Regions from separate parts of the Lysinibacillus sp. genome, predicted to be linked through region 2. Evidence: predicted binding sites of a transcription regulator. Region 2 holds the regulator's gene; the other holds the start of a gene.

Region 1 (15,063 bases), on a different contig from region 2:
GTCGATAAAATTACAGGCCCTGGCAATATTTTCGTAGCTCTGGCCAAACGGGAGGTGTTTGGTGAGGTAGCGATTGATATGATTGCGGGACCTAGTGAAATTGCGGTGTTGGCTGACGACACAGCCTACCCTGATGAAATTGCTGCTGATCTTTTATCACAGGCAGAGCATGATGTATTAGCTTGTGCCATCCTCGTAACGACTTCGGAACAACTAGCGAAAAAGGTTGCTGAGGAAGTAGACAAGCAATTGAAGACTTTACCACGTCAAGAAGTGGCACGGGCTTCCATAGAAAAATTCGGAGCAATTTATGTTGCTGACACTTTAGCAGATGCAGTGGAAGCGATTAACACGTTAGCACCTGAGCATTTAGAAATTCTTACAGAAAATGCAGAAGTTATTGCTGAGCAAGTAAGACATGCGGGTGGTATATTTATTGGCCGATACAGCTCAGAGCCTGTTGGAGATTACTTTGCAGGGACAAATCATGTGCTACCAACCAATAGCACGGCTCGTTTTGCAAGTGGCTTAAGTGTTGATGATTTTGTGAAAAAATCAAGTATTGTTTATTATAGCGGAAAAACATGGGAAGAAAATGCACCGAAAATTGCACGTCTAGCGCGTATGGAAGGCTTAGAGGGTCATGCGCGTGCAGTGGAATCACGCGGATGGGAGAAGGAATAGGACAATGGTAGAAAAGAAACGATATGCAAAAGTAGAACGTACCACAAATGAAACGCAAATTACAGTAGCAATTGATTTAGATGGTGAAGGCCAAGCAACTATTCAAACAGGTGTTGGATTTATGGACCATATGTTAGATTTATTTATCAAGCATGGACTATTTAATGGAACTATCCAAGCGAATGGTGATACTTACATCGACGATCATCATACAACAGAAGATCTTGGTATTGTCTTAGGCCAAGCTATTCGTGAAGCACTTGGTGATAAAAAAGGTATTAAACGCTATGGTACAGCATTTGTGCCGATGGATGACGCACTAGCACAGGTTGTAGTAGATTGCTCCAATCGACCACATTTAGAGTATCGAGTGCCACCATTAAAAGAAAAAGTAGGGACGTTTGATACAGAGTTAGTGCATGAATTTTTATGGAAATTTGCGCTAGAAGCACGTATGAATGTTCACGTCATAGTACCTTATGGAAACAATACACATCATATTATTGAGGCAATTTTCAAAGCACTAGCACGTGCTATTGATGTTGCAGTAGAAATTGATCCACGTGTTAAAGGTGTACCATCGACTAAGGGGCTGTTAACGTGAAAATAGGCGTGATTGATTATGGTATGGGTAATTTATTTAGTGTAGAACAGGCATTAAAGCGACTAGGTTGTGAGGTTGTTGTGTCTGCTGATGAAAAGATGCTAGATACGACAGATGCGCTTTTATTACCAGGAGTTGGCGCATTCCCTGATGCTAGAAAGCGATTAGCAGAAACAAAGCTAGATTGTTATTTACAAAAGGCGTATAGCGAAAATCGCCCCTTATTGGGAATTTGTCTAGGCATGCAATTATTATTTGAGCAAAGTGATGAAGTAACGCCAACAAAAGGGTTAGGATTTTTTAAAGGGTGTATTACCCGCTTTACCGGTATGACAGAAGACCAGCTATACCGGGTGCCACATATGGGGTGGAATGAGCTGATATTAACGAATCAGCCGGCATGGTTGAACAATGAAATAGCAGCGAAGCATGTTTATTTTGTTCATTCCTATTATGCAAAAAATATAGAGGAATCAGAGCTTGTTGCCTATGCAGATTATTATGGCATGAAAGTGCCAGGTATTGTGACAAATGGTTCCGTGACAGGCATGCAATTTCACCCTGAAAAGTCAGGGGAACTAGGTATTTATTTATTAGAGCAATGGCTGAAAGGTGTGAAAGTATGCTAACGAAACGTATTATCCCATGTCTTGATGTGAAGGAAGGTCGGGTTGTAAAGGGCATACAATTTGAATCTATTCGTGATGCAGGTGATCCAGTAGAGCTTGCGCAGTTCTATGATGAACAAGGGGCAGATGAGCTTGTCTTTCTAGATATTTCTGCTTCACATGAAGGTCGCCAAACGATGGTAGACGTTGTTCGTCAAACAGCTGCTACACTTGCCATTCCTTTTACAGTAGGTGGTGGTATTCGTACATTGGATGATATGAAACGTATTTTACGTGCGGGTGCTGATAAAGTATCAATCAATACTTCTGCTTTGGAGCGACCAGCCCTTATCCAAGAAGGCTCCGATTTCTTTGGTGCACAATGTATCGTAGTAGCAATTGATGCTCGCTATAGTGAAGTGGACGGCACGTGGATGGTTTATACACATGGTGGGCGTAACAAAACAGCTTGGTCGGCTATTGATTGGGCAAAGGAAGCTGTACGTTTAGGAGCAGGTGAAATTTTATTAACAAGCATGAATCAAGATGGAGAAAAGTCCGGTTTTGATTTAGCTTTAACAAAAGCGGTACGAGAGGCAGTAACAGTCCCGGTTATTGCTAGTGGTGGAGCAGGACATGCCGAGCATTTTTACGAAGTATTAGCACAAGAGGTAGATGCAGATGCTGCACTGGCAGCTTCGATCTTCCATTACAAGGAAACAAGCGTAGCACAAGTAAAAGAATACCTACGTGAAAAAGGAGTGGCAATAAGATGATAGAGAACATCCAATTCGATGAGCGAGGTCTTGTTACAGCTGTTGTACAAGATGCCAATACAAAAGAAGTGCTAACGGTAGCTTATATGAATCAAGAGTCATTGGCTAAAACAATTCAATCAGGAGAAACTTGGTTTTATTCTCGTTCGCGCCAAGAGCTTTGGCATAAAGGGGCTACAAGTGGTCATACGCAACAAGTAGTATCCATAAAAGCAGACTGTGATCAAGATGCCTTAGTGGTGGAAGTTCTACCAGCTGGACCAGCCTGTCATAACGGTACAACTTCTTGCTTTACGGAGGTTATTCAACAATATGATAAGGTAGGCTCCGTGGACATTATCTCTAAACTTGCACGTGTGATTGAAAAGCGTGAGCAGGAAATGCCAGAGGGAGCATATACTACATATTTATTTGATAAGGGTATTGATAAAATCTGTAAAAAGGTTGGAGAAGAAGCGACGGAGGTTGTCATAGGGGCTAAAAACCGAGATGCTGAGGAAGTAAAATGGGAGGCAGCTGATCTGCTGTATCACCTTCTCGTTTTACTGCAAGAACAAAAGATAAGTATTTATGATGTACTACATGTGTTGGAAAAACGTCACGAGGAGAAATAACAGCATATTATTGATTGTATGGTATAATAGAGATTACTGTGTAAAGGAACGTGAAATACGTTCCTTATTTCTTGTTTCGGAGGAAATATATTGGAAAAGAAACGTCAAAATGAGACTCAATCGAATATAGTGTCGTTCATTCCAACAGGCGACTATTATTATAAAAAATCAATTCAAGCTATGAACAGTGGTCAAATGAATAAGGCTTATAAATATTTACAGCGTGCGGTAGATTTAAGTCCTGATGATCCAATGATTAACTTGCAGCTAGCCATAGTAGAGTTAGAGGGTCAACGTTTTGAGGAAGCGTATGATCTGCTTCGTCATGCTTATCAAATTGATCCAGATAATCCTGAAATCATATTTTATATGGCAGAGGTATCTGGGTGTGTAGGCATAATGCATGATGCTAAACGCTTTGCGGAAGAATACTTAAAGTTAGAGCCAGAAGGTGCTTATGCGGATGAGGCAGCAGAAATATTAGAATTCGTCGCTTTTGAGCAGGACGATTTAGAAGAACTTGAAGGCTCAGGTGAGGATTTATATCGCCAGGAGCAGGCTCGTCGTTGTATGGAAAAGGGAGATTTCCCAGAAGCTATTAATATTTTAGAAGATTTAATTGAAGATCGCCCAGCATTTTGGTCTGCCTATAATAATTTAGCGCTCGCTTATTTTTATGTTGGAGAAGAAGAACAAGCAAAAGCTCTCTTACATACAGTGCTACGTGAAAATAAGGGCAACTTACATGCGCTATGTAATTTAACGGTGATTGCGTATTATGAAAAGAATGAAGAAGACTTACAAGCGCTATTAAATGTGCTTGTTAAAATTCAGCCTTATACATGGGAGCATCGTTATAAGCTTGGAGCGACATTAGCCTTAATAGGGCAATACGAATTAGCCTATAAGTGGTTACGCAGTATGCAAAAGAGAGGCTATGTTGGAGATGCAGGTTTTTACTTTTGGTTATCCCATGCTGCATATTTCTCAGATCATGTGGAGATTTCGAAAAGTGCTTGGGATCAGCTTCTAGAGCTAGATCCAGACAAAGAAGGCTTTGAGCCATGGCGCCAACAGGAGAATGAATTTGCTCTGGATGCCTTGGAGCATGATCGTGATTTTATTGTTGAAAAATTAGAAAGTTCTTATACAAGTGAACGTATTTTTGGGTTGTTTTTATTGAAAGGAACTGCCCATAAGCAAGAAATTATCGCCCATCCGAAATGGGTCAATATTGAACAATTAGGCTCATTCGAGAAGTTATTTTTGGCTTACGCACTGGGTCATGAATTTGATAAGAAAAATAAAGTAGAAGCAAGCTTTTTACGTGCAGTCCATGTGTCAGAAATTTTATTAGAACAGTATGGAAAGCTATCATCACTGATTGTTCCAATGTTTCAGATGTGGTTTGTACTTTGTGAACAAGCTTTAGTACAAAATTATCGTTTTACTAATCCTGCAGCGATTGCGGGAGCAAATGACTATTTGTTTAAATCTTCACAGATGCTCAAAGTAACAAAAAAAGAAATAGCTCAACAATATGGGGTTTCTGTTTCCACTTTAACGAAGTATATTGATGAAATCTTAACATTTTTACCTGATAGTCATAATTAGCGTGTGAGCAACATAGTTGAATAACTTTATACTTTCACATACGATGAACATACTAACGTTATCACCAATATTCCTTGGCGACATTGCGTTTTATAACCGTCCTATCCGCCAAGGGCTTTATCTTCTTCAATAGGTGACGTTACACTTAATGAAGATAAAAAGTATTTTGTTTAGGGGGAAGTATTTATGTCGGAAGAAAAAATTTATGATGTAGTAATCATTGGTGCAGGTCCTGCAGGGATGACTGCTGCTGTCTATACATCTCGTGCAAATTTATCAACATTAATGATTGAACGTGGTATTCCTGGTGGGCAAATGGCTAACACAGAAGAAGTAGAAAATTACCCAGGTTTTGATACAATTTTAGGGCCAGAGCTTTCTACAAAAATGTTTGAGCACGCTAAAAAATTTGGTGCTGAATATGCCTACGGTGATGTAACAGAAATCATTGATGGTGAAGAATATAAAACCATTAAATCAGGTGCAAAAGAATATAAAACACGTGCCATTATCATTACAACAGGAGCAGAGTATAAAAAAATGGGTGTGCCAGGTGAAAAAGAACTTGGCGGCCGTGGCGTCAGCTACTGTGCAGTATGTGATGGGGCATTCTTTAAACAAAAAAATCTAGTCGTTGTAGGTGGAGGAGATTCAGCTGTTGAAGAGGGTGTTTATCTGACTCGCTTTGCTGATAAAGTCACAATTGTCCACCGTCGCGATAAATTACGTGCTCAAAAAATTCTGCAAGATCGTGCTTTTGCTAACGACAAAATTGATTTCATTTGGAATGCAACTGTAAAAGAAATTAATGAGGCTAATGGTAAAGTTGGTAGTGTAACACTACAATCAACTGTTGATGGTACAGAATCTGAATTTGCAACAGATGGTGTCTTTGTATACATTGGAATGTTACCTTTAACTAAACCATTTGAATCATTAGGTATTTTAAATGATGCTGGTTATATTTTGACAAATGACAATATGGAAACAACAATCCCAGGTATTTTTGCTGCTGGAGATGTTCGTGAAAAATCACTTCGTCAAATTGTCACAGCAACAGGTGATGGTAGTATTGCTGCACAAGCTGTACAGCATTATGTAGAAGAACTATTAGAAAAAATTAATGCCTAACATGGCTTTTAAGGAAAAAAATACAATTTTAATGTGGTTTTAATATTGCTGTAACTTGAATGACATATAAAAGGTGTATGATTAAACATGTAATTAGCAATCCCCCTTTTATTTTGTTAGTAGGTTGTTTCCGCCTCAATAGGTGGGAGCAACCTACTTTTTTATTTGTATTGATCATGATGTTATTTACATTGTTTTACTAAATGAAGAGAACACCTCTTAAGCGTCATCTAGCGGAATGACGATCATTCCAGTAAGGATATTTAATTTATAAAAAGCGTAAGTTATGCCCACAAATAATTCACAATGCTTGAATAAAACTAAATTGTTAATTGTCTTTGCTAGAGAGTTGTAAATGAGGACAAATCTTGCAAGGTCTTGCTATAATGGAGAGTAGAATGCAAAAGTGATTAGAGGTGTGCCTATGCAAAGAATTGCAAATTTAATTGCCGTAAAAGACGGTAAAGTATTATTACTTCAGAAACCAAGACGAGGCTGGTATGTTGCTCCAGGAGGCAAAATGGAGAGCGGTGAGTCTATCTTTGAGGCTGCTGTCCGTGAGTTTCAAGAAGAGACAAATGTTACACCTTTGAATGTTCATTTAAAGGGTGTTTATACAATGATCATTAAAGAAAACAATGATGTTGTGGACGAATGGATGCTCTATACATTTGTTGCAAAGGATGTAGAAGGTATACCATTTGAAGAAACGAGAGAAGGCAAGCTTGCATGGCACCCAGTTGAGGATTTAGCACATTTGCCAATGGCTGAAGGAGATCGAACTAATTTACAATTTGCCGTTTCACAAACAGGTATTCAATATGGCACGTTTGACTATACAACGAATTTTGAATTACTTCATCAGAAAATACAAATATCAAAAGAACAATAAAGGAGTTGCATGACAGTGGTGGTTGAAAGCCAACAAAGTACACATGAATTGGTTATTATTACAGGAATGTCTGGAGCTGGAAAGACCGTGGCTATTCAAAGCTTTGAGGATTTAGGGTATTACTGTATTGATAATTTACCACCTGCGTTACTTACAACTTTTTTAACTCTGCTAAGAGATTCTGGTAAAAATAGTACGCGTATCGCGGCGGTAATGGATATGCGTGGTGGCGATTTTTTTGATGCTCTAATTGGCGCATTAGACCATATACTAAAAGAAGGCGATATTGTAGCTCGTATTTTATTTTTAGATGCAGACGATGCCACATTAGTCAGACGCTATAAAGAAACAAGGCGTGCCCATCCATTAGCAGTAAATGGTTTACCATTAGATGGAATCAAACATGAACGTGCACTCTTATCTGAAGTAAAAGGCCGTGCTAATTTCGTTTATAACACATCTAACATGAAGCCAAAGCAACTGCGCGAAAGAATTGTCAAAGAATTTGCTAGTGATGCGGATACTATTTTTACTGTTAACATCATGTCCTTTGGCTTTAAGCATGGTATGCCCATTGATGCTGATTTAGTATTCGATGTGCGTTTTCTTAAAAATCCATATTATGTGGAGGAACTGCGTCCTAAAACGGGTCTTCAAACAGAGGTATCCTCTTATGTTTTAGCTTTGGAAGATACACAAATACTCATCCAAAAACTAACGGATTTATTAGACTTTATGATTCCTCTTTATCGACAAGAAGGTAAATCTCAACTTGTCATTGCTTTCGGTTGTACTGGGGGGCAGCATCGCTCAGTGACGTTAGCAGAATTTTTTGGTGCCTATTTTGCAGGCAAGGAAAATACGGTTATTACGCATCGTGATATTAATCGTAGAAAGGAATGAGTGAATGGGGAAAAAGCAAACAAAGCTTGTGGTAATAGGTGGTGGCACAGGACTTTCTACGTTACTGCGCGGGCTTAAGCATCATCCATTTGATATTACTGCTATTGTAACAGTGGCAGATGATGGTGGTTCTTCTGGCCGTTTACGTGATGACTACGATATTCCACCACCTGGTGATGTTCGCAATGTCATTGCAGCATTATCAGATATTGAGCCACTTGTTGAGCAAATGTTTCAGTACCGTTTTTCAGCATCAGAGGATTTACGAGGACATTCTTTGGGAAACTTAATGCTTACAGCTCTTACTGATATTACAGGCGATTTCAGCCATGCTATAAGTGAAATGGGAAAGGTTTTAAAAGTTCATGGTCGCGTTATACCAGCTGCAAATAAAAAAATAAACCTACATGCTGTGCTAGAGGATGGTTCAATTATCGAAGGAGAATCCAAAATACCAACAGCAACAAAGCGCATTAATCGCGTTTTTTTAGTACCTGAAAATGTGCAACCGTTACCAGAAGCTATTCGTGCCATACATCGTGCAGACTATATTTTAATCGGTCCTGGAAGCTTGTATACAAGTATCATTCCCAATTTGCTTGTGAAGGAGATTGGTGAAGCTGTAGTGAAAGCAAAAGGAAGAAAAATATATGTTTGTAATTTAATGACGCAAAAAGGTGAAACCATTTCTTATACAGCAGGCGATCATGTAGCAGCCATACATAAGCATGTTGGCAACGATTTTATTGATTCTATTTTAGTAAATGATGAAGAACTGCCAATTCCAGTAAAAGAACTGTATAAAGAAGAAAGAGCTGAACCAGTAACATTTGATGTGGCAAAGCTTGAAAGTATGGGTTTAGAGGTAATTAAACGTGACATTGCGACTATTAGGCAGGATGGAACTGTTCGACATAATGCTGCAAATGTTGCAGAATGGCTAGTAGATTACGCTGATATTTACCATCAAAAGGTAAATAGACCGATTATAGAAACATAATACGTTTATTGTATATGGTAAGATAACATATACATAGAAATATGATTGAAAGGGGGGCGTGATATGTCTTTTGCTTCTGAAACGAAAAAAGAACTGACGCAAATAGAAGCGGACAATCATTGTATGAAAGCAGAAGTTTCTGCCCTAATTCGTATGAATGGTTCATTATCCTTTGCAAATAAACAACTAAGCTTAGACGTGCAAACTGAAAACGCTGCAATAGCTAGAAGATTATATACGATTATGAAAAAGTTATATCCATACAATGTGGAATTACTAGTTCGCAAGAAAATGCGACTTAAAAAAAATAATGTGTATATATGCCGTGTAAGAGAAGGTGCACGTGAGCTGTTAATTGATTTAGAAATCATCTCAGACGACTTTCAATTTAATCATACAATCTCGAGAGAGCTCATTAAAAAGAGTGGACAAAAAAGAGCGTATTTAAGAGGTGCATTTTTAGCAGGAGGTTCTGTCAATAATCCAGAAACATCAGCCTATCATTTAGAGATATATTCTTTATATAAAGAGCATGGTGAAGCATTAATGGATTTAATGAATGAATTTGAGCTCAATGCTAAAACAATTGAACGGAAAAAAGGTTTTGTGACGTATTTAAAGGAAGCAGAAAAAATTTCAGATTTCCTTAATATTGTTGGTGCCCACCAGGCTATGATGAAGTTTGAAGATGTTCGGATATTGCGAGATATGCGCAATAGTGTCAACCGTATTGTAAACTGTGAAACAGCCAATTTAAATAAGACCATAGGTGCTGCATTACGGCAAGTGGAGAATATTCGATTTATTGAAAATTCGATTGGCCTTGATCAACTGCCAGAGAAGCTTCGTGAAATAGCACGTCTACGTGTAGAATACCAAGATGTTACGTTAAAAGAGCTTGGTGAAATGGTTTCCAGTGGAACGGTTAGTAAATCAGGCGTTAACCATCGATTAAGAAAAATTGACGAAATTGCGGAAGCATTAAGACGCGGTGAAAAAATAGGTGGTTAAGTTTTCATACTTTTCAGGTATGAATGTCATGCGTAATCGCTTATTGTTCTTTTGCTAGTAAGTAAGGTAAGATAAAACTAATAGATGAACGGTAGTGAAGGGGAGTTTTGAGAATGATTGAGAGAAGAGTCCAGGTCAAATTAAAATTAGGACTACAAGCTAGACAAGCAGCACTATTTGTGCAAGAAGCAAATCGTTTTAGTGCTGATATCTTTCTAGAAAAAGATGAGAAAAAAGTAAATGCGAAATCCATTATGGGTGTCATGAGTCTAGCTGTCGCTAAAGGTACCGAAGTTACTTTAAGCAGTGAAGGCAACGATGCCGAGCAAGCGGTTACAGCATTGGCAACACTTATCGAAAAAGAAGATTAAACATTTGTAATATTATCGAACATAAAGGCACCACAGAGCAATTCTGTGGTGCCTTCATGTTGTTGAATAAATGTTCCGTTCCGCCCGCGTCCTTTCCCCAGAGGCGTCCGATGAGCCGCTTCACTCATTACGTTCGCTCCTTATCTCATTTGTGACGTTGATCCTCTAGGAGTAACGCTTAAAATGAGTAGGGAGAACATTATCACCTTTCACAAAAAAATTTATTTTTCAACACAATAAAGGCATCACAGAGCAAATCTGTGATGCCTTCTGTTTTTTATTTATTATCGCTACGATGCATAATATGGTCGATTAAACCGTATTCTTTAGCTCGCTCAGCAGTCATGAAGTTATCACGATCTGTGTCTCTTGCAATGACTTCAAGTGGTTGACCAGTGCGTTCAGATAAAATGCCGTTTAATTTTTCACGTAAGAATAAAATACGTTTAGCAGCAATTTCAATTTCCGTCGCTTGACCTTGTGCACCACCTAGTGGTTGGTGAATCATGACTTCTGCATTTGGTAATGCAAAACGTTTACCAGGTTCCCCAGCAGCAAGTAAGAATGCTCCCATTGACGCAGCCATACCAATACAAATTGTTTGAACCTGTGGCTTAATAATTTGCATTGTGTCGTAGATAGCCATACCAGCCGTAATTGATCCACCTGGTGAATTGATGTAAAGAGAGATATCTTTATCTGGATCTTCTGCTTGTAGGAAAAGAAGCTGTGCGACAATAGAGTTAGCTACATTGTCATCAATAGCACTTCCTAAAAGGATAATACGGTCTTTAAGCAGACGTGAGTAAATATCGTATGCACGTTCACCACGACTTGTTTGTTCAATAACTGTAGGAATTAAATTCATGTTAAATCCTCCTTAAAAAACTAAATTCGAATACCTTTGCTGAAATTTCCATTGTTATTTCAGCTGTATCCTTATCATACACATTATAGTCAGGGAAGGTCAAATATTAACCCTGCTAAAGTGAAATTAAAAAAAATATATTGTTTTTGCATTCTATGGTTGTATTTTGTGAGATACGTTTGTATAATAGTTAAGGTTATAAGTTTAAAGTACAGGACACTATTTTGCAGGTATGCTTCAAAAATGAGGATTATCTACATCATGCTTTTCGTAAGCCTAGAGTGAGTACTTTTTTTTTGTGCTTTTGCCCTCGTGGTGTAATGGATAACACGTAAGATTCCGGTTCTTGCACTGGGGGTTCGATTCCCTCCGAGGGCGCCATTTTACTGATTATAGATATACTTGTTATAGCTCGTCTCCTAATAAGTAGTTTAGCAGCCTGCTTAGTGGAGATAGAGAGGAAAAAGTAAGGGAATACTGTCCTAGTTGGCATTATTCCCCTATTTGTTCCTTTCAAACCTTCAAAAAAGCAACAACTCCAAATTATTTTTTAGTGAACATACTGTACGTGGACTAGTCATAGTCAAAAAAAGAATCCTTTCTGAGGGGATTCTTTTTTTTTGCCAAAATTTATCGAAAATTGGCATCGTTTATATTGTATATATATTAGTTTTAGGTTTGATTTCTTGTTATTTATACATGTTTTATCTAATTATATGCATTTAATATAAATTTATATGAAAAAATATTTAGTTTTATGTGAAAAGTTGTTGTCTAATTACTATAATGTTAATATAATTGACCTAATAGTCTAACATTTCCGAATTGCGAAAAATAATACGCATTTCGGAATATTATCGAAACAGGGGGAAAAACAATGAAAAAAACAGGATGGATGTTATTGATGATGATAGCAGCTTTAACATTAGCACTTGCAGGTTGCGGAACAAAAGATGATGCATCCTCAGGTAGTACACCTTCAGAAGATGGCGGAGATGGGAAGAAAGTATATAAAGTAGGTACAGAGGCTACTTTTGCACCTTTTGAATCTGTTGACGATTCAGGGAAAATTGTAGGGATTGATGTCGATATTTTACAAGCTATTGCGGATGAAATGGATTTTGAGGTTGAATGGAGTAATATTGGTTGGGAGCCTGTTTTCCAAACAATTAAAAATGGCGAAACAGATATCGGTGCTTCTGGGATCACAATTACGGAAGAGCGTAAAGAATCATTTGATTTTACAGAACCATACTATGAATCTCAATTACTAATCGTTGTTAAAGAAGATTCAAAGATTAAGTCATTAGAAGAACTAAAAGATAAAAAGGTATCCGTTCAAATTAATGCTACTGGTCATATGGCAGCGAAAAAGTTACAAGGTGAAGCAAGTACAAATATTATGGCTTTTGAAAGTCAGCCAATCGCTATTCAAGAGATGTTAAATGGAAACGTTGATGCAGCTATTGGAGATAATGCAGTAGTTTATGAATATATTAAAGCTCATCCAGATCAAAAACTAAAAGTAATTGAAGATGATGCATTCGAAAAAGAATACTATGGCTTTATGGTTCAAAAGGGGAATAAAGAGCTATTAGATAAATTAAATGAAGGTCTTAAAAAGATTAAAGAAAACGGAAAATTAAAAGAAATTACAGGTACGGATTTTCAGTAATAAATGAGTAGAGTGATGCCACTAGCACAGCTACTGTGCTGGCGGCTCATTTAATTTTCGTAACTTTAAAGGGGAATGGGGTTTTCGGATGGACATCTTTGACCTACGCTGGGACATTGTCTGGAACTACCGAGATATGTTTATACGAGGTATTGGCGTAACACTTATTTTGACACTTAGTGGTTATTTTGGAGGTATTCTATTAGGTCTATTTTTGGGCCTAGGAAAATTATCGAGTAAAAAATGGATTTATTGGCCATCTAAACTATATATCGATTTATTCCGTGGAACACCAATGCTTGTGCAAATTTTGTTAATACACTTAGCAGTGATTCCAACAATCTTTGGTCATTCTTTAGGCTATATGGTTTCAGGGATTACAGCACTAATTTTAAACTGTGCAGCTTACAATGCGGAAATCTTCCGTGCAGGTATTCAAAGTATTGCAAAAGGGCAAATGGAGGCAGCTCGTTCTCTTGGTTTAACGCATAACCAGGCGATGCGAAAGGTCATTTTACCGCAAGCATTTAGACGCATGATTCCACCGTTAGGGAATGAATTCATTGCATTATTAAAAGATTCATCATTAGTAACAGTTATTGCAGCACCAGATATTTTATATGCTAGTAAAGTAGTAGCAGGTGCAAGTTTCCGCTTCTGGGAACCGTACATCGTTGCTGCATTACTATACTTAGTTTTAACATATGGTGTAACGAAGATTGTCGCATTTATCGAGAAACGTTTTAGCAATAGTTATGTCCCTCGTAAAGCAGAAGGGCGGGAAGCAAGATGATAAAAATTGAGAACCTACACAAATATTTTGGCAAGCTTGAAGTATTAAAAGGAATCGATTATGAAATTCAAGAGAAACAGGTTGTCTGCGTCATTGGACCATCTGGTTCAGGGAAAAGTACATTTTTACGCTGCATCAATATGCTTGAAGAAGTGACAGATGGTGCTATTTATATTGAAAACGTAAAAATAAATGATCCTAAAACGAATATCAATGAAATTCGAGCTGAAGTTGGCATGGTGTTTCAACAATTTAACTTATTCCCTCATATGACAGTTCTCGATAATGTAACGATGGCACCTATGCAAATTCGTAAAATGAGTCGTCCAGATGCTGAAGCACTTGGACATGAGCTATTGAAAAAGGTTGGACTCGACAGCAAGGCTTATAATTATCCTGAGCAGCTTTCAGGTGGTCAGCAGCAGCGTGTAGCCATTGCACGTGCCTTAGCAATGAAGCCCAAAGCCATTCTATTTGACGAGCCTACTTCCGCACTCGATCCAGAAATGGTAAAAGAGGTGCTAGATGTAATGAAAAATCTAGCTGCTGAAGGGATGACAATGGTTGTCGTTACCCATGAAATGGGGTTTGCTCGTGAAGTGGGCGATCGAGTTGTCTTTATGGATGGAGGCTTTATCGTAGAAGAAGGCTCTCCGGATGAATTGTTCGGCAATCCGCAAAACGAACGTACGAAGGCATTTTTAGGGAAAGTTCTATAATTAAAAAGACAGTCCATGGTGAGAATTACACCATGGACTGTTTTTTAATGAAGGGGATTAGATGTTGTGTCGTATGCATTAAGCATCGTTTGCATATCCTGTTCAGAGTACTGAGGCACCTGATAATAGCCATGCATATTTTGGTAAATCGATAATTCGTAAGCCATTTCGATGCAGTTTGGAATACTATCAGCAACAACACGACGAACAACAGGGTTTGTTGTCTCCATCGCCGCAGTAGTCATACATTTAGCTGCCCCTTTTTGAGCACCAAGTAAGAAACCAGAAATGGCTTCATCATTAATTTCATTGGCATTTTGCATTGGCTTTTTAGGTTGACCAGCATTTAAGCCGTATTTAAAGTCATTACCTGTCTCCATTTGATAACGCCCTGTTGGCACAGATGGATCATGTCCAGTTTTAAAGGACTCCACAATTGTATTGTACATACCTAGAGTGAAGTTATATTGGCGATCCAAAATGCTTAGTAGCTCTGGATCCTTTACATGTGGGCGTAAAATAATGGCTTGGTTCATACCAGCAATAATTTCGCCGATCGTTTCATGTATGTCCATCATTTCATGGCCACCATGATTTAGGCTATGTTGTTGATTGAAATTTGTTTGATTTGATGATTCGTTATAAAACGATTGTGACAAAAAAAACGCCTCCTCAAAGATATTTTGTTGCAGTATTTAGTATGTCGAGTCCATTCCATTTCATACGGTATAAATGTAAAAGCAAAAATGTAGACTAATGACAGAAGGAAAAGGAAGTTGAGGAGGCATTAAAATTTGAAA
Region 2 (15,063 bases):
GCCATTGACCGACTTTTAAATTGCCAAGCTTGATATTCATAATACGAATACGCTGTAGACGTTTAACAGAATAACCGAGTGCAGAACACATTCGGCGAATTTGACGATTTAAGCCTTGCTCTAAAATAATTTTAAAAACTTTGTCCGAAATCTTTTCAACTTGGCAAGGTAATGTAGTGGTATCTAAAATATCGACACCCGCTCCCATTTTTTTGATAAATTGCTCTGTTATAGGCTTATCCACCTGAACAATATACTCTTTTTCATGATGGTTTTCAGCACGTAGAATTTTATTAACGATATCCCCATCATTGGTTAATAACAATAATCCCTCTGATTCCTTATCCAAACGTCCAATATGGAATATACGCAAAGGATGGTTGACAAAGTCAACGACATTGCCTTTTATATGGCGCTCTGTTGTACTTGTAATGCCGACAGGTTTATTGAGAGCAATATAGACAAGCTGTTGTTCCTTCTTTACCTCTTTTCCATCAACACAAACTATATCCCCATCCTCAACTTGACTACCAACTGTTGCGAGTTCTCCATTAATCGTTACTTTTCCATCAGCTATCCATTTATCAGCACCACGACGTGATATGATTCCTGTTTCACTTAAATATTTATTAATACGCATAATGTTCTCCTAAATTTTATATTATTGTTAAGTATACATTAACGCCATGGATACAGTGAATTCTAGAAGCTTTTCTAGCAAAAATAAATTAATTGGAAAAGTTTTTGAAAAAGTTGAAATTATTTTATGTTTCTGACAATATATTAGGTGAGAGGGTTTCTATAAAAATATTGTTATTCCGACATAAAATAACGATTTTTGTAGATAGTTCTCATTAATTTGTGTAAAGGGGAGAAGTAAAATGGTTTATGCATTTCCAAACACTGAAGGATCGGTAGTTCAATTCAAAGAGAAATATGATAATTATATTGGTGGCGAATGGACACCTCCAACGAAGGGTCAGTACTTTGATAACGTTACTCCTGTTACTGGACAAGTTTTTACACAAGTAGCACGTTCCACAGCTGAGGATATTGAACTTGCTCTAGATGCAGCACATGCTGCTAAAGATGCATGGGGCAAAACATCACCGACAGAACGCGCAAACATTTTACTTAAAATCGCGGACCGCATCGAACAAAATTTAGAAAAACTAGCCGTTGCCGAAACATGGGATAACGGGAAAGCGGTACGTGAAACATTAAATGCAGATATCCCTCTTGCAATTGATCATTTCCGTTATTTTGCTGGAGCATTACGTGCTCAAGAAGGCTCAGTGAGCCAAATTGATAACGATACAGTTGCTTATCACTTCCATGAGCCAATAGGGGTAGTTGGTCAAATCATTCCTTGGAACTTCCCGCTATTAATGGCAGTATGGAAGCTTGCGCCGGCACTTGCAGCTGGTAACTGTGTTGTATTAAAACCTGCAGAACAAACACCGGCATCTATTATGGTGCTTGTAGAATTAATAGAAGATTTAATACCGCCAGGTGTTATTAATATTGTGAATGGATTTGGATTAGAAGCAGGGAAACCGCTTGCATCTAATCCACGTATAGGGAAGATTGCCTTTACGGGGGAGACGACAACTGGCCGTCTAATTATGCAATATGCTTCTCAAAACCTTATCCCAGTTACATTAGAGTTGGGTGGTAAATCACCAAATATCTTCTTTGAAGATATTATGGATAAAGATGATGCCTTTTTAGATAAAGCAGTTGAAGGCTTCGTATTATTTGCACTAAACCAAGGGGAAGTATGTACATGTCCTTCTCGAGCATTAATTCAGGAGTCTATTTACGATAAATTTATGGAACGTGTAATACAGCGAGTTGAAGCCATTAAAGTTGGCAATCCACTTGATCCAAATACGATGATGGGTGCTCAGGCTTCAAGCGAGCAAATGGAAAAAATCCTTTCTTATTTAGATATTGGTAAGCAAGAAGGAGCAGAATGTTTAATTGGTGGAGAGAAAAATAATGTAGGTGAAGGCTTCGAAAACGGCTACTACATCAAACCAACTGTCTTCAAAGGACATAATAAAATGCGTATTTTCCAAGAGGAAATTTTTGGCCCAGTTGTTGCAGTAACTACGTTTAAGACGAAAGAGGAAGCACTCGAAATTGCGAATGATACATTATATGGCTTAGGTTCAGGTGTTTGGACAAGAGATATTAATACAGCTTACCGTTTTGGTCGTGAAATTCAGGCAGGCCGTGTTTGGACAAACTGTTACCATGCTTATCCTGCACATGCTGCATTCGGTGGCTACAAAATGTCAGGTGTTGGTCGTGAAAACCATAAAATGATGCTTGCTCATTACCAACAAACGAAAAACTTATTAGTTAGCTACAGCGAAGATAAACTTGGTTTCTTCTAATTTGTAGGGAGGTGCATGAGCGTGGTTGAACGTGTATTAGCTACGACAGAAGCGCTGGCACTAATCGAACTTTTAAAAGAGAAACATGGACCTGTTATGTTTCATCAATCAGGGGGATGCTGTGATGGCTCCTCACCTATGTGCTATCCAGAGGGTGATTTACTTTTAGGTGATCAGGATGTTTGTCTTGGAGAAATTGGTGGTTCTCCTTTCTACATGCACAAAAATCAGTATGATTACTGGAAGCATACACAAATCATACTGGATGTGGTGGATGGAAGAGGTGGTATGTTCTCGCTTGAGGGCGTAGAAGGAAAACGTTTTCTAACAAGGTCAAGAGCCTTCACACCAGAAGAGTTACAGGAGCTAGGGTTAATTTAACAAATATGTTACAGCGGCAAAGAATTCTGCCGCTGTTTTTTATCTTGATTCAAAGATTAATGAGGCTAAATTGTGTTTAATTTTTATGGAAAAGAGTATGTAAATCAATATTATGTGATGAATTTCTTAATAATAAAAATAGTTTTAATCGATCCTTTAAGGTCATAGTAAATAATAGTTTCCTGGTGGTTTTTCCTATCATCGTCAATCCCCCTTTTTATAGTTACTAATATTTCCTATTAAAACAAATAAATTAAGTAACATACATTAAATTAAGTTTACTTTTTATGTTAATTGTTACAAAGCGTGTGAATCTTTCTCACAATATGTAACGTAAAATGAGTAAAGGAGTGTGCTAAATATGGATTACGTGATGATTGAAAATACATTTACCAATACAGTAGAGGAAGTATCCAAAGCTGCGGGCTGGACAGTGGACCGTAAAATTATATTAGCTATTGCTAGTACATTTGTTGCGTCAGGGAAAACGTTTGATACAGCGAAGTATAAAAGTGTATTGCAAGAGATGAAGAAGCAGTCGTCGTGGATGTCTCCTTTACGATCAACAGTTGGATACAGCATTGCTGCTAATTTAATGGAACAAGAAAATGTTGAAAAGGCCGTAAAGGATTTATTAACAAATGTGAGTATCTTAAGGGACGCGAAATTTAGAAGTGGCAATTTTAGCTATATCGGAGCACAATTTTTGACAGAGGATGAAAAGGATAAAAAAGCACATGCACAGGCAGCTAGATCTTTGTTCGATGCAATCCGTAAACACCATCCATTTTTAACATCTTATGAAGATATTCCTTATGCAGTATTGCTAAGTAGCTCCAATGATGATGGTGAGTTACGTGCAGAAACAATGAATCGCTACTATAAAGAACTACGAACCTATAATTTTAACGCTGGTAATGAGCTTCAATGGCTATCGCAAGTATTAACTTTTTTATCACCTCAATTTGATGGTCAACTAGTACCAAATGTTGTGATGCTAAGAGATACGCTCAAAAAGCAAAATATTAAGGTCAGGGCTATGCACTATCCTTTACTTGGTTTTTTGGCCATACTAAATCTTAATAAAACACAACTACAAGATATCATTGATCTTCATCATGAATTAAAGGATTTGAAATTATTAAAATGGCACCGCGAATTTGTCCTGTTTATGGCTGTACAAATTTCCATTTACGACATGGCGAAGGTGCAAAAATCTCTATCCATGACCATTATGTCTTCCATTGAATTATTAATTCAAGCACAGCAAGCTGCGATGATGGCAGCGGTTAGTGCAGCCGCCATTGCTTCTAGTTCAAGTTCTTCGTGATAGAATAAGAAGGAACATATTATTTGGAGGTGCATTCAAGGATGAAGGAAACAAAACTGTGGATTAATGGTCAGTGGCAAGATACAGAGAAAAGCTATGAGCTAACATCTCCATATAGTGGTGAGGTTATTGCTCATATAGCAAAAGCATCGATTCAAGATGTAAAAAGAGCGATCGAAGGCGCACAGCAGGCATTCCAATTGTTTAAAAAAACAACAGCCTACGAGCGTGCCGAAATATTATATAAAGTCGTTGATATAATGCGACAACGTAAAGATGAATTGGCCGAGATTTTAGCATTAGAGGCAGGAAAACCGATAACAGCTGGAATAGCAGAAATCGACCGCACCATTGCAACTTATCAATTTGCAGCAGAAGGCGCAAAACAGGCAAAGGGTGAAACTGTGCCGATGGATGCAGCACCTGGAGCAGGGGATCGTATAGGATGGACAAAGCGCGAACCGTTGGGCGTTATTTCTGCCATTACACCGTTTAATTTTCCATTCAATTTAGTAGCACATAAATTAGGCCCGGCTTTCGCAGTGGGTAATACGGTAGTGTTAAAGCCAGCAACGCAAACACCATTAAGTGCTATTGTCATGGCTGATATTTTTCGTGAAGCAGGATTACCGGACGGAGCGCTACAGATTGTGACAGGAAGTGGTGGTGAGCTTAGTGATACACTTGTTACACATCCTTATGTCAAAAAGGTAACATTTACAGGTAGTGGTAAAGTAGGTTTGAAAATTAAGGAAAAAATAGGCCTGCGTAAAATAACATTAGAGCTAGGTTCTAATGCAGCGGTAATTGTCGAACCATCGACGCCAATCGATAAAATTATTAGTCGCTGTGTGAGCGGGGCCTTTAATTTTGCGGGACAAGTATGTATTTCATTACAACGTATTTATGTCCATTCTTCTATAGTTGATGAGTTTACTAAAGCATTTGTTGCAGAAACTGAAAAACTTATAGTAGGAGATCCATTAGATAAAAATACCGATGTTAGTGCGATGATTAATCCGAATGAAGTTGTAAGAATTAGGGATTGGATTAAGGAAGCTCAGGAACAAGGTGCAGTGATTGCAACTGGTGGTGTGTTTACAGAACGTTCTTTAACACCGACTGTTATGACGAATGTCACTGCTGATATGAAAATTGTTTGTCAGGAAACATTCGCACCAATCGTCTCAATTGTTTCATATGAAACATTAGACGACGCGATTCGACTTGTGAACGAGTCGGACCTTGGTTTAAATGCAGGTATTTACACGAATATATTATCCGACGCCCTTTATGCAGCAGACGAATTGCAAGCTGGTGCTGTCATTATTAATGATATTCCGACATTCAGGATAGATAACATGCCTTATGGTGGAGTGAAAATGAGTGGTTATGGACGTGAAGGAATTAAGTGGGCAATTGAAGAAATGACAGATATGAAATTTATTTCGATGAAAAAGTCATTCTAGATTTGCATCAGCTCTTTTTCTGCGATACGATGACGACAGAACATACATGAAGGGAAGTTGCATGAATTATGCCAAACAACGCTGTACCTATGAGCCAATCACGTACGGTTCAATCGCGTCTCGTATTACCCCCAGACACTAATAATCACAATTCTATATTTGGCGGAAGAGTGTTAGCTTATATTGATGAAATCGCTGCTATTACAGCAATGAAACATGCTAAGGGACTTGTAGTTACGGCTTCTATCGATTCGGTTGATTTTTTATCAGCCGCACATGTAGGAGATATTCTTGAAATCGAGAGTATTGTTTCGTCTACAGGACGTTCTTCAATGGAGGTTTATGTTCGCGTTGTTTCTCGCAATATTGAGACTGGTGAGGAAAAATTAACGACAGAATCATTTGTTACGATGGTTGCGGTAGATGAGAAAGGGAAACCAGTACCGGTTCCTGCGATTTACCCTGAAACAGATGAGGAAAAGCGTTTATTTGAAACAGGGCCAGCAAGACGAGAGCACCGTAAACAAAAACGTGCATTGCCACACTAAGTACAAGGGGAGCTCCACTATTAAAATAGTGAGGCTCCCTTTGTTATTTTACATATTTAGTTCGTTGACGACATTAATGAGCGAGTCAGAAGATGAAGAAACAAGGGTAGCACCTTGTGATAATTCAGTAATTAAATTAGAGATGGCTGAAATATCTCTAGATGTATTGACATATTGCTGTTGAATCCCTGCAACAGCATCTGCAATATCATTAAATGACTTGGATAAATTCTCTTGTGTATTGACACTATGCTGAATTTTTTGATCAACGTTGATAACAGAACTAGCCATGGTTGTAATATTACTTTCTGTTTCTTTAATGAGGTGAGAAACATTCTGCACGGCATTTTTTGTTTCCTCAGCAAGCTTACGTACTTCCTCGGCTACTACTGCGAATCCTTTACCGTGTTCTCCAGCCCGAGCAGCCTCTATCGATGCATTTAACGCTAATAAATTTGTTTGATCAGCAATGCCTGTAACAAGTCCAACAATCTCAGATATTTTTTGAGAAGAGGTACGTAGCTGATTCATCGTTACCTCAAGACTGTTAACACTTTGCAATATAACTTGGATTAAATCATTTTGTTCTTTAAGCTGCTGTTGACCACGTCTTGATTTTTCTTGAGTATCTGCAACGAAGCTCAACCCTTGTTTGGTCGCGACAGCAATATCATCAGTTTGTGAGGAAATTACTAGTAGTGAAGCGGCTGTTTCTTCACTAATCGCATTAAGCTCCTCTGCAGTACTTTGAATGGTCGTAACAAGTGCATTTTTTGTTGCATCGGCAGCTGTACGAATACGTTCTTCTTCTTTTTCATAGGCCTCAATTACAAGTTGTTGCTCAAAATTAATGATTTTACAAAAAGCGTTTATGGCACGAATAGCATCCTTTTTTGAAAGATCTACTTCATTCACAAAATTTGTGAAGGTAGAAGTGAGTGATTGGAATGATGCAATATACCATTTTGATTGTAACCCAATACGCACATGAGCCTCAGCAATTGCTTTTCTTTCGGCAATATAGGCATTATCAATATGACTTTCAAAAATATCACTTAAATGTTTATGTAATGTAATTTTTAAACGATCAATATGCGAAGTTCTATTAATAATATCAAGTAAATCTTGGCTCAAACTAATGGCTACATAAAATTGCTCCACCATTGCAGGGATTAAGTCCTTTGCTAAAGGTTGTAGTTGCTTAATAATCGCTAAATCCTCAATCGTTAAGTTTAAAAGTTGTAACTGTTTTTGGAGATTTGGATGATTCAATACATCTAGTTTTACATCGCTCTTAAAAATTTCTGGTGTTAATGAAATTGAGTAGCTAGAACTGCTTTTTTTTGAAAACCAACTCATTATTGTTTGCTCCATTCTTAATATCCATAATAAATTGAAAGTAAAAAGTACTTTTGAAATGTTTGTTTTGTAAATTTGATAAATAATTGGTACTAAATCTATTTTACTATTAATTGCTGAATATTTGGATAAAATTTTGGATATTTCTTTATTTTTTACTTTATTATCAGACCGTTTTGTGGCAAAGTACATTTGAATTTAAATGAGGAAACCTGTAAAATACGAACTGTTTAAACAGCTACTAATTGTTCGTAAAAAAGAAATAGAGGAGGTATTGCATGGAGAAAAAACGTTTTAAATTTGTTATTCCAGTCATGGTTATTGTCGCAATTGGTTCCATTTACATGTTACGAAACTATTATGCTGAGGTACCAGATGTTGAGCAATTATTAATTGCTGTATGTGCAACTTTAGGGTCTGGGGTATTAGCATACTTCTTATTCCCGCAACAAGGGGAAAATAAAATTGATGATCGTGGGCCGTATTAACAATAGATAAATAGCACTGCTCGTTTTTTCCAAAAAAAACGAGCAGTTTTTTGTCCTTATGGTTTAAAAAGTTTAAACCAGCCTTTATGTTTAAAGATAGCAAGCATAAAGATAACGATAATAATCATGATGCCAAGTACAATAAAATAGCTATATTGACCGTGAAGTTCAGGCATATTATCGAAATTCATCCCATAGACGCCAGCAATAAAAGTTAGCGGTATAAAGATGGTCGACACAATCGTTAAAGTCATCATAATACCATTCATACGACTTGAACTCATGGCCATATAACTATCGCGCATATCTGCTGTAAGTTCTCGATTGGATTCAACCATTTCTGTTAATTTAAGTAAATGGTCGTAGATATCTCCAAAATAAGCTCGTTCTGATTTATTTAATGAAAATCGATAAGAATTAAGCACCCGATATAAAAGGTCACGCATTGGTAAAATGGTACGTCTTAAGTCAAGCAAATCGCTTCGAAATTCGAAGACAATCTTCATAGCATTTACATTGCTTTGGTATGTAAGCTCGCCTTCTAGTGCATTTAAATGATCCTCAATTTTATAAACAAGAGGGAAATAACTATCAACGATTTTATCTATAGTTTGATAAGTTAGGTAAATAGTGCCACGTTCCCAATTCTTTGGCTGGTTTTCCAAAAGTTTTTGAACCCTCTCTATTTCGGGTACAGGGTTCTTATGGAATGTCACAATATATTTATTAGAGGCAAAGATATTTACCTCTTCCGCTCCTAATGTCTCTTCGTTTAATCGATGAATAACAAAAAAATGAAAATCATCGTAAAAATCGAGCTTTGGACGCTGTAAGCGCATTAAGCAATCTTCAATAGCTAGCGGGTGGAAATGAAAAAATGAATCCAGCAAGGATTCCTCCTCTGCAGTAGGACAGTTAAAATCAACCCAATACCATTCAAACTCTTGCTGATGTATAGTTTCCAAAGGGAAATCTTTTAGTAGTTGTTGTTTTTTTGTAATGCCAATGGTGCTTATCACAGCTTTCACCTCAAAGTTATTACTACAAAATATTTATTTAATGCTCCTCTTTAAAGCATACCCATCCACCAAACAAAGTAGTGGCAAAAAATCTACTAGGTTTTATAAAACCCGCTTTCTGTAACAATGTCACAATATCTTCTTCTCGCATAAAGGAAAGGGAGCGAATGGATTTTTCCATTTCTGCTACATCGGATACCGAAAGCTTTGTATGTTGTAACCAATAGGAACGCCATAAATCAAATTGAAGCTCTGTTTCGATCGAACCGGGTTCACCATATTTTGAGACAAGGACAAAGGGGGCACCGGGTTTTAAATGTTTTGCTATTTCTTTCAATGTCGATAGCTTATCCTCATAATCCTGAATAAAATGAAGGACGAGTACTAGGCTGGCTGCATCATAATTTTCAGTAGATAACTGAGTATCTAGTATTGTTCCTTGATGGTATGACATCCTATTGGTTAGTGATTTTAAACGTTCTTTAGCTATTTTGAGCATGGATTCTGAGGGATCAATGCCAGTAAATGACCAAAAGGGTCTGCCTTCTGCAAGTTGTAAAATCTCGTTGCCGCTTCCTGAACCTACGATTAAAATCTCAGCCTTTTCAGGCAATGTAGAATGATAAAAGGTTTGTATTAAACGAAGCATTGCATCATAGCTTGGTAAAGTACGACGAATACCTTTTTCATATTCATTTGCTAAAGTATTGTTAAATTCCATCATGCATCACTGCCTTCCAAAAAAATTTTTAAAAATCCAATTCAATGTGAAACTATTACGGGTATAGTTCCGTAAATAGAAGTACATAAAACATAAACAAAGGATAAGAAAGGGTTGATATATATGGAGAGTAAATGGTCTAAAGTAATCATACACGCTAGTGCATTTTTTGCGCCATGGTTAGTACCCATTATTTTCTTCTTAATTAGTTCTGATGAGGAAGTGAAAGCAATTTCCATTCAAGCATTGCTATTCCAAATCGTTATGGGAGTTTTAATTGCTATTTCTGTTGTTTTAAGCTTTGTCCTTATTGGATTACCGTTTTTACTTATTTTCGGCATTATGCTATTTGTTGTACCGATTATCGGTATCGTTAAAGCACTGTCTGATGAACCTTGGCGTTATCCAATAGTTGGACGTTGGGTATAAATTTTATAAACGCAAGTATATGCTAGTTGCATATGCTTGCGTTTTTTCTATGGCTAATAAGGGTACATTAAGTGTATGAGGAAATAGAAAACCGAACAGATATGATAAAAAAAGAGCTAGTTTCAAGAGCATAAAATAGCCAATTTCAGTACTTTTCATTTTCTATGGGCGAAATCATTGCAATTATTTTCAAGCGTTTTGTATAATATACTCAAAGAAAGTCAAAGATAGTCAAAGTCAGTGAAGCAAGCGAGGTGTATTCCTAAAATGCGTAATATATCAGACATCATAGAAGGTTACTTAAAGCAAGTACTTGAATTAGGTGGAGAAGGGCATATTGAAATTAAACGTAGTGAGATTGCTGATAAATTTCAATGTGTCCCATCACAAATAAATTATGTCATTAATACAAGATTTACTGCCGAGCGAGGTTACCTTGTTGAGAGCAAACGTGGTGGTGGTGGATACATTCGAATTTTACGTGTCCGCGCGAATTCACAGATTGATTTAATCGATGATGTTCTCAGGCAAATTGAAGGTGGAGCCTCACAAACGATGGCAGAGGATTTAATATATCGGCTTATCGATGAGCAGGTAATTTCAAAACGAGAAGCGAAATTAATGTTAGCAGCAATTGATCGCTCAACGATCGATTTACATCTCCCTCTAAGAGATACCATTCGATCAAAAATATTGCGAGCGATGCTGACAACAATCAAATATGAACAGCAAAAATAGTGAGGTGATGGGAATGATATGCGAACATTGTAAACAACGTAATGCAACAGTTACAGTAACACAAGTTCAAAATGGGCAAAAGGTGGAGCACCATTATTGTGACGTCTGCGCCTCACAGTTCCATCCATTTCATGCAGAATTTAAACAAGAGCCAGTTTCTATACAACAGTTATTATCAAACTGGTTTGGCTCACCAACGTGGCAAAAGGTTGGAGAAAAACAACAAGTACAACCACAACAGCAAACATGCCCACAATGTGGATTTTCGTATAAACAATTTTTAAAAGAAGGGAAATTTGGATGCCCAAGCTGTTATGACACATTTAGTGAGCATTTACCAAAGCTCTTTAATCGCATCCAGGCAGGACCCCAACACATCGGAAAAATGCCTGGCGCTCGCAGTAATGTGTATGTAATTAAAAAGCAAATTGAGGATATTCGTAAGCGAATGAAATCGGCTGTTGATGAAGAACAATTTGAAGAGGCGGCTAAGCTTCGAGATGAAGTCAAAGAGTTAGAGAAGCAGCTGCAATTTGAAGGTGGTGATGTGACATGATGATTGAATCATTTTTAGAGCGTGCGACGCCATCTTGGATGCATATCGAGGATGATTATTCAGATATTGTCATTAGTACACGTATTCGCCTTGCTCGAAATTTAGATGGTTATCGTTTTCCGCTGGCATTCTCAGAGAATGAAGCATTGCAAGTGGAGCAGGCAGTTACACATGCAGTAAGTGATAGCCCAACGCTTCAAAATGATTATGCTTATTTTGCTATAAAGGATTTAACACCTTTGCAGCGTCAAATTCTTGTCGAAAAGCACTTAATTAGTCCGCAATTAGCTAAAAAAGAACAAGTGGGCTCTATCCTACTTTCTGAAGATGAATCCGTTAGCATTATGGTGAATGAAGAAGATCATTTGCGCATTCAATGTATGACAGCAAGTTTTCAACTTCAAAGTGCTTATGAACAAGCAAATAAAATTGATCGTATTCTAGAGAAGGTATTACCTTACGCCTTCCGAGATACATTTGGCTATTTAACAAGTTGTCCGACGAATATTGGTACGGGTCTCCGAGCATCCGTCATGATGCATTTACCTGCCCTAACCTTAACGGGACAAATGAATCAAATTATTAATGCTATGACACGCTTAGGCATGACTGTAAGAGGTATATACGGAGAAGGCAGCGAAAATTTAGGCAATGTTTATCAAGTGTCTAACCAAATTACTCTTGGTAAGACAGAAGAGGACATTTTAGCAGATATCCAAAGTGTCGCTGAAAAGATTATTCAGAAAGAACGACATGCAAGAAGTAAATTGATGGAAAAAGCGGAGCTTGCTCTAGAAGATAGAGTATATCGAGCTTTAGGTACTCTAACTCATGCGAGAATTTTAACAAGTGAGGAAGCAGCTACCTGTCTATCTAATGTTCGTCTAGGTGTGGATTTAGAGTTGATTGCAGGTATTCATGCAACAACGTTAAATGAGTGTGTTGTCAGTATGCAACCAGGTTTTTTACAGCACTATGCAGGCGAGGCACTGCCCCCTGCTGAACGAGATCGTGTACGAGCAGAAATGCTTCGTGAGGCGTTATCTCGAGAATATACGAATAAGCCTATAAATGGGGAAAAAGGAGAGGATTTATATGATGTTTAATCGTTTTACACAACGCGCGCAAAAAGTATTACAGCTTGCTCAAGAAGAGGCTATTCGTTGGAAGCACGAATCTATTGGCACAGAGCATATTCTATTAGGGCTTATACGTGAAGGCGGCGGTATTGCTGCAAAAGCGTTAGAAGCTATTGATATTAGTCCTCAAAGAATTGAAGCTGGTATTGAAGAGTTAGTTGGTAAGGGTAAAGAAGACGTTGGCCCAATTGTTCATTATACGCCAAGAGCTAAGAAAGTAATTGAACTATCAGTTGACGAATCACGTAAATTAGGTCACTCATATATCGGCACGGAGCATTTGCTACTAGCCCTTATTCGTGAAGGAGAAGGGGTGGCAGCTCGTGTCCTAAATAACGCCGGTGTCGGTTTAAATAAAGCACGTCAACAAGTACTATTGCTACTAGGTAATAACGATAATGCACAATCTGGACAACAAGCAGCACAAGCTGCCAATACTCCAACATTAGATAGCCTAGCACGTGATTTAACACAAATTGCACGTGAAGGTACATTAGACCCTGTTATTGGTCGAAGTAAGGAAATTACACGTGTCATCGAGGTTTTATCACGTCGTACTAAAAATAACCCTGTATTGATTGGTGAGCCTGGTGTTGGTAAAACAGCTATTGCGGAGGGGCTAGCACAGCAAATTATAAATAACGAAGTGCCTGAAATCCTTCGTGACAAGCGAGTGATGACGCTCGATATGGGAACTGTCGTTGCTGGTACAAAATATCGTGGTGAATTTGAGGACCGTTTGAAAAAGGTAATGGATGAAATTCGCCAAGCTGGTAATATTATTTTATTTATCGATGAATTGCATACATTAATCGGTGCTGGTGGTGCAGAAGGTGCGATTGATGCATCCAATATTTTAAAACCATCTTTAGCACGAGGCGAGCTTCAATGTATTGGGGCAACTACGCTTGATGAATACCGTAAATATATTGAAAAGGATGCAGCATTAGAGCGTCGTTTCCAACCAATTCAAGTGGATGAACCAACAGTAGAAGAAGCGATTCAAATTATTCAAGGCTTACGTGATCGTTATGAAGCACATCACCGCGTAAAAATAACAGATGAAGCAATCGAAGCAGCTGCAAAAATGAGTGACAGATATATTTCTGACCGCTTCTTGCCAGATAAAGCGATTGACTTAATTGATGAGGCTGGTTCTAAAGTACGCTTACGTTCATTTGCAGTGCCACCAAACCTAAAGGCACTTGAAGATAAGCTTGAAAATGTTCGCTCGGAAAAAAATGCAGCCGTATCGGGCCAAGAGTTTGAAAAGGCAGCATCTCTAAGAGACACAGAGCAAAAGCTGAAAGATGAAATTGAAGCTACTCGGAAAAATTGGAAAGAAGAGCAAGGCAAAGCCGAATCAAAAGTGACTGTGGATGATGTTGCAGCAGTAGTATCGATGTGGACAGGAATCCCGGTAGCTAAAATTGCTTCCGAAGAATCATCGAAGTTGTTACAACTCGAAGAGGAATTACACAAACGTGTTGTTGGGCAAGGAGAAGCGGTAGAGGCCATTTCCCGTGCAATCCGCCGTGCAAGAGCAGGCTTAAAAGATCCAAAACGACCAATCGGTTCATTTATCTTCTTAGGACCTACAGGTGTTGGTAAAACAGAGCTTGCAAGAGCGCTTGCTGAAGTAATGTTTGGTGATGAAGATGCTATGATACGTGTCGATATGTCTGAATATATGGAGAAACATTCGACTTCACGCCTAGTAGGTTCACCTCCAGGCTATGTAGGCTTCGATGATGGTGGTCAACTGACTGAAAAAGTTCGTCGTAAACCTTATTCAGTAGTATTATTAGATGAAATTGAAAAAGCACACCCTGATGTGTTCAATATTCTTCTGCAAGTTCTTGAAGATGGTCGTTTAACAGACTCTAAGGGGCGTGTTGTAGACTTCCGCAATACAGTGGTTATTATGACATCTAACGTTGGTGCTGATGCTTTAAAATATCAAAAGAGCCTTGGTTTCAATGTAGGCGGTGCTGCATCTAAACATAAAGACATGAAGGGTACAATGCTAGAAGAATTGAAAAAAGCATTCCGCCCAGAGTTCTTAAACCGTATCGATGAAATGATTGTCTTCCACTCATTAGAAAAAGAGCATTTAAAAGAGATCATTGCAATGATGGGCAATGCATTAACGAAACGCTTAAAAGAGCAAGATATTTCGTTAGAGCTAACAGATGCAGCCCTTGAGAAAATTGCAGAGGAAGGCTATGACCCTCAATACGGTGCGCGTCCACTACGCCGTGCATTACAAAAACAAGTAGAGGATCGATTATCCGAAGAATTGCTTAAAGGTAACGTAGAAAAGGGTAATCAAGTAGTCATTGATTATGTAAATGATGAATTTGTTGTGAAGAAAAAAGAGGGAGTTTCTATCTCTAAATAATTTCATGTAAAGACAGCGAGGCTTTAGGTGCCAAGCTGTCTTTTTTTCTGTACAATTGATGATAAGAACAAATATTCGAGGTG

What was found. Region 2 encodes CtsR, which represses protease genes until heat stress. Its sites were predicted from a motif close to ATGGTCAATAAAGGTCAAACA; they were not measured.
Region 1: the regulator CtsR is predicted to act here: its motif matches at 11,162-11,182, upstream of clpP (ATP-dependent Clp endopeptidase proteolytic subunit ClpP).

What each region holds. Positions count from the first base shown of each region.
Region 1 covers NZ_DAMDAY010000012.1:8,877-23,939, reverse strand. Annotated here, with positions in the region: gene hisD (histidinol dehydrogenase) at 1-684, shown strand, start outside; gene hisB (imidazoleglycerol-phosphate dehydratase HisB) at 689-1,288, shown strand; gene hisH (imidazole glycerol phosphate synthase subunit HisH) at 1,285-1,917, shown strand; gene hisF (imidazole glycerol phosphate synthase subunit HisF) at 1,911-2,672, shown strand; gene hisIE (bifunctional phosphoribosyl-AMP cyclohydrolase/phosphoribosyl-ATP diphosphatase HisIE) at 2,669-3,286, shown strand; gene RT445_RS04895 (tetratricopeptide repeat protein) at 3,377-4,900, shown strand; gene trxB (thioredoxin-disulfide reductase) at 5,087-6,031, shown strand; gene RT445_RS04885 (NUDIX hydrolase) at 6,456-6,923, shown strand; gene rapZ (RNase adapter RapZ) at 6,933-7,826, shown strand; gene RT445_RS04875 (gluconeogenesis factor YvcK family protein) at 7,831-8,826, shown strand; gene whiA (DNA-binding protein WhiA) at 8,890-9,837, shown strand; gene RT445_RS04865 (HPr family phosphocarrier protein) at 9,951-10,208, shown strand; gene RT445_RS04860 (hypothetical protein) at 10,205-10,336, opposite strand; gene clpP (ATP-dependent Clp endopeptidase proteolytic subunit ClpP) at 10,486-11,076, opposite strand; tRNA gene RT445_RS04850 (tRNA-Arg) at 11,383-11,457, shown strand; gene RT445_RS04845 (basic amino acid ABC transporter substrate-binding protein) at 11,954-12,751, shown strand; gene RT445_RS04840 (amino acid ABC transporter permease) at 12,840-13,544, shown strand; gene RT445_RS04835 (amino acid ABC transporter ATP-binding protein) at 13,541-14,263, shown strand; gene RT445_RS04830 (spore coat protein) at 14,308-14,922, opposite strand; gene RT445_RS04825 (LemA family protein) at 15,058-15,063, shown strand, end outside.
Region 2 covers NZ_DAMDAY010000072.1:4,249-19,311, forward strand. Annotated here, with positions in the region: gene rluF (23S rRNA pseudouridine(2604) synthase RluF) at 1-640, opposite strand, end outside; gene adh (aldehyde dehydrogenase) at 882-2,402, shown strand; gene RT445_RS14930 (DUF779 domain-containing protein) at 2,424-2,783, shown strand; gene RT445_RS14935 (DUF4003 family protein) at 3,145-4,113, shown strand; gene RT445_RS14940 (aldehyde dehydrogenase family protein) at 4,155-5,582, shown strand; gene RT445_RS14945 (acyl-CoA thioesterase) at 5,651-6,130, shown strand; gene RT445_RS23680 (methyl-accepting chemotaxis protein) at 6,179-6,775, opposite strand; partial or broken gene RT445_RS23685 (protoglobin family protein) at 6,944-7,681, opposite strand; gene RT445_RS14955 (hypothetical protein) at 7,768-7,977, shown strand; gene corA (magnesium/cobalt transporter CorA) at 8,034-8,996, opposite strand; gene RT445_RS14965 (class I SAM-dependent methyltransferase) at 9,034-9,720, opposite strand; gene RT445_RS14970 (DUF4870 domain-containing protein) at 9,841-10,146, shown strand; gene RT445_RS14975 (CtsR family transcriptional regulator) at 10,414-10,884, shown strand; gene RT445_RS14980 (UvrB/UvrC motif-containing protein) at 10,898-11,440, shown strand; gene mcsB (protein-arginine kinase McsB) at 11,437-12,546, shown strand; gene RT445_RS14990 (ATP-dependent Clp protease ATP-binding subunit) at 12,536-14,980, shown strand.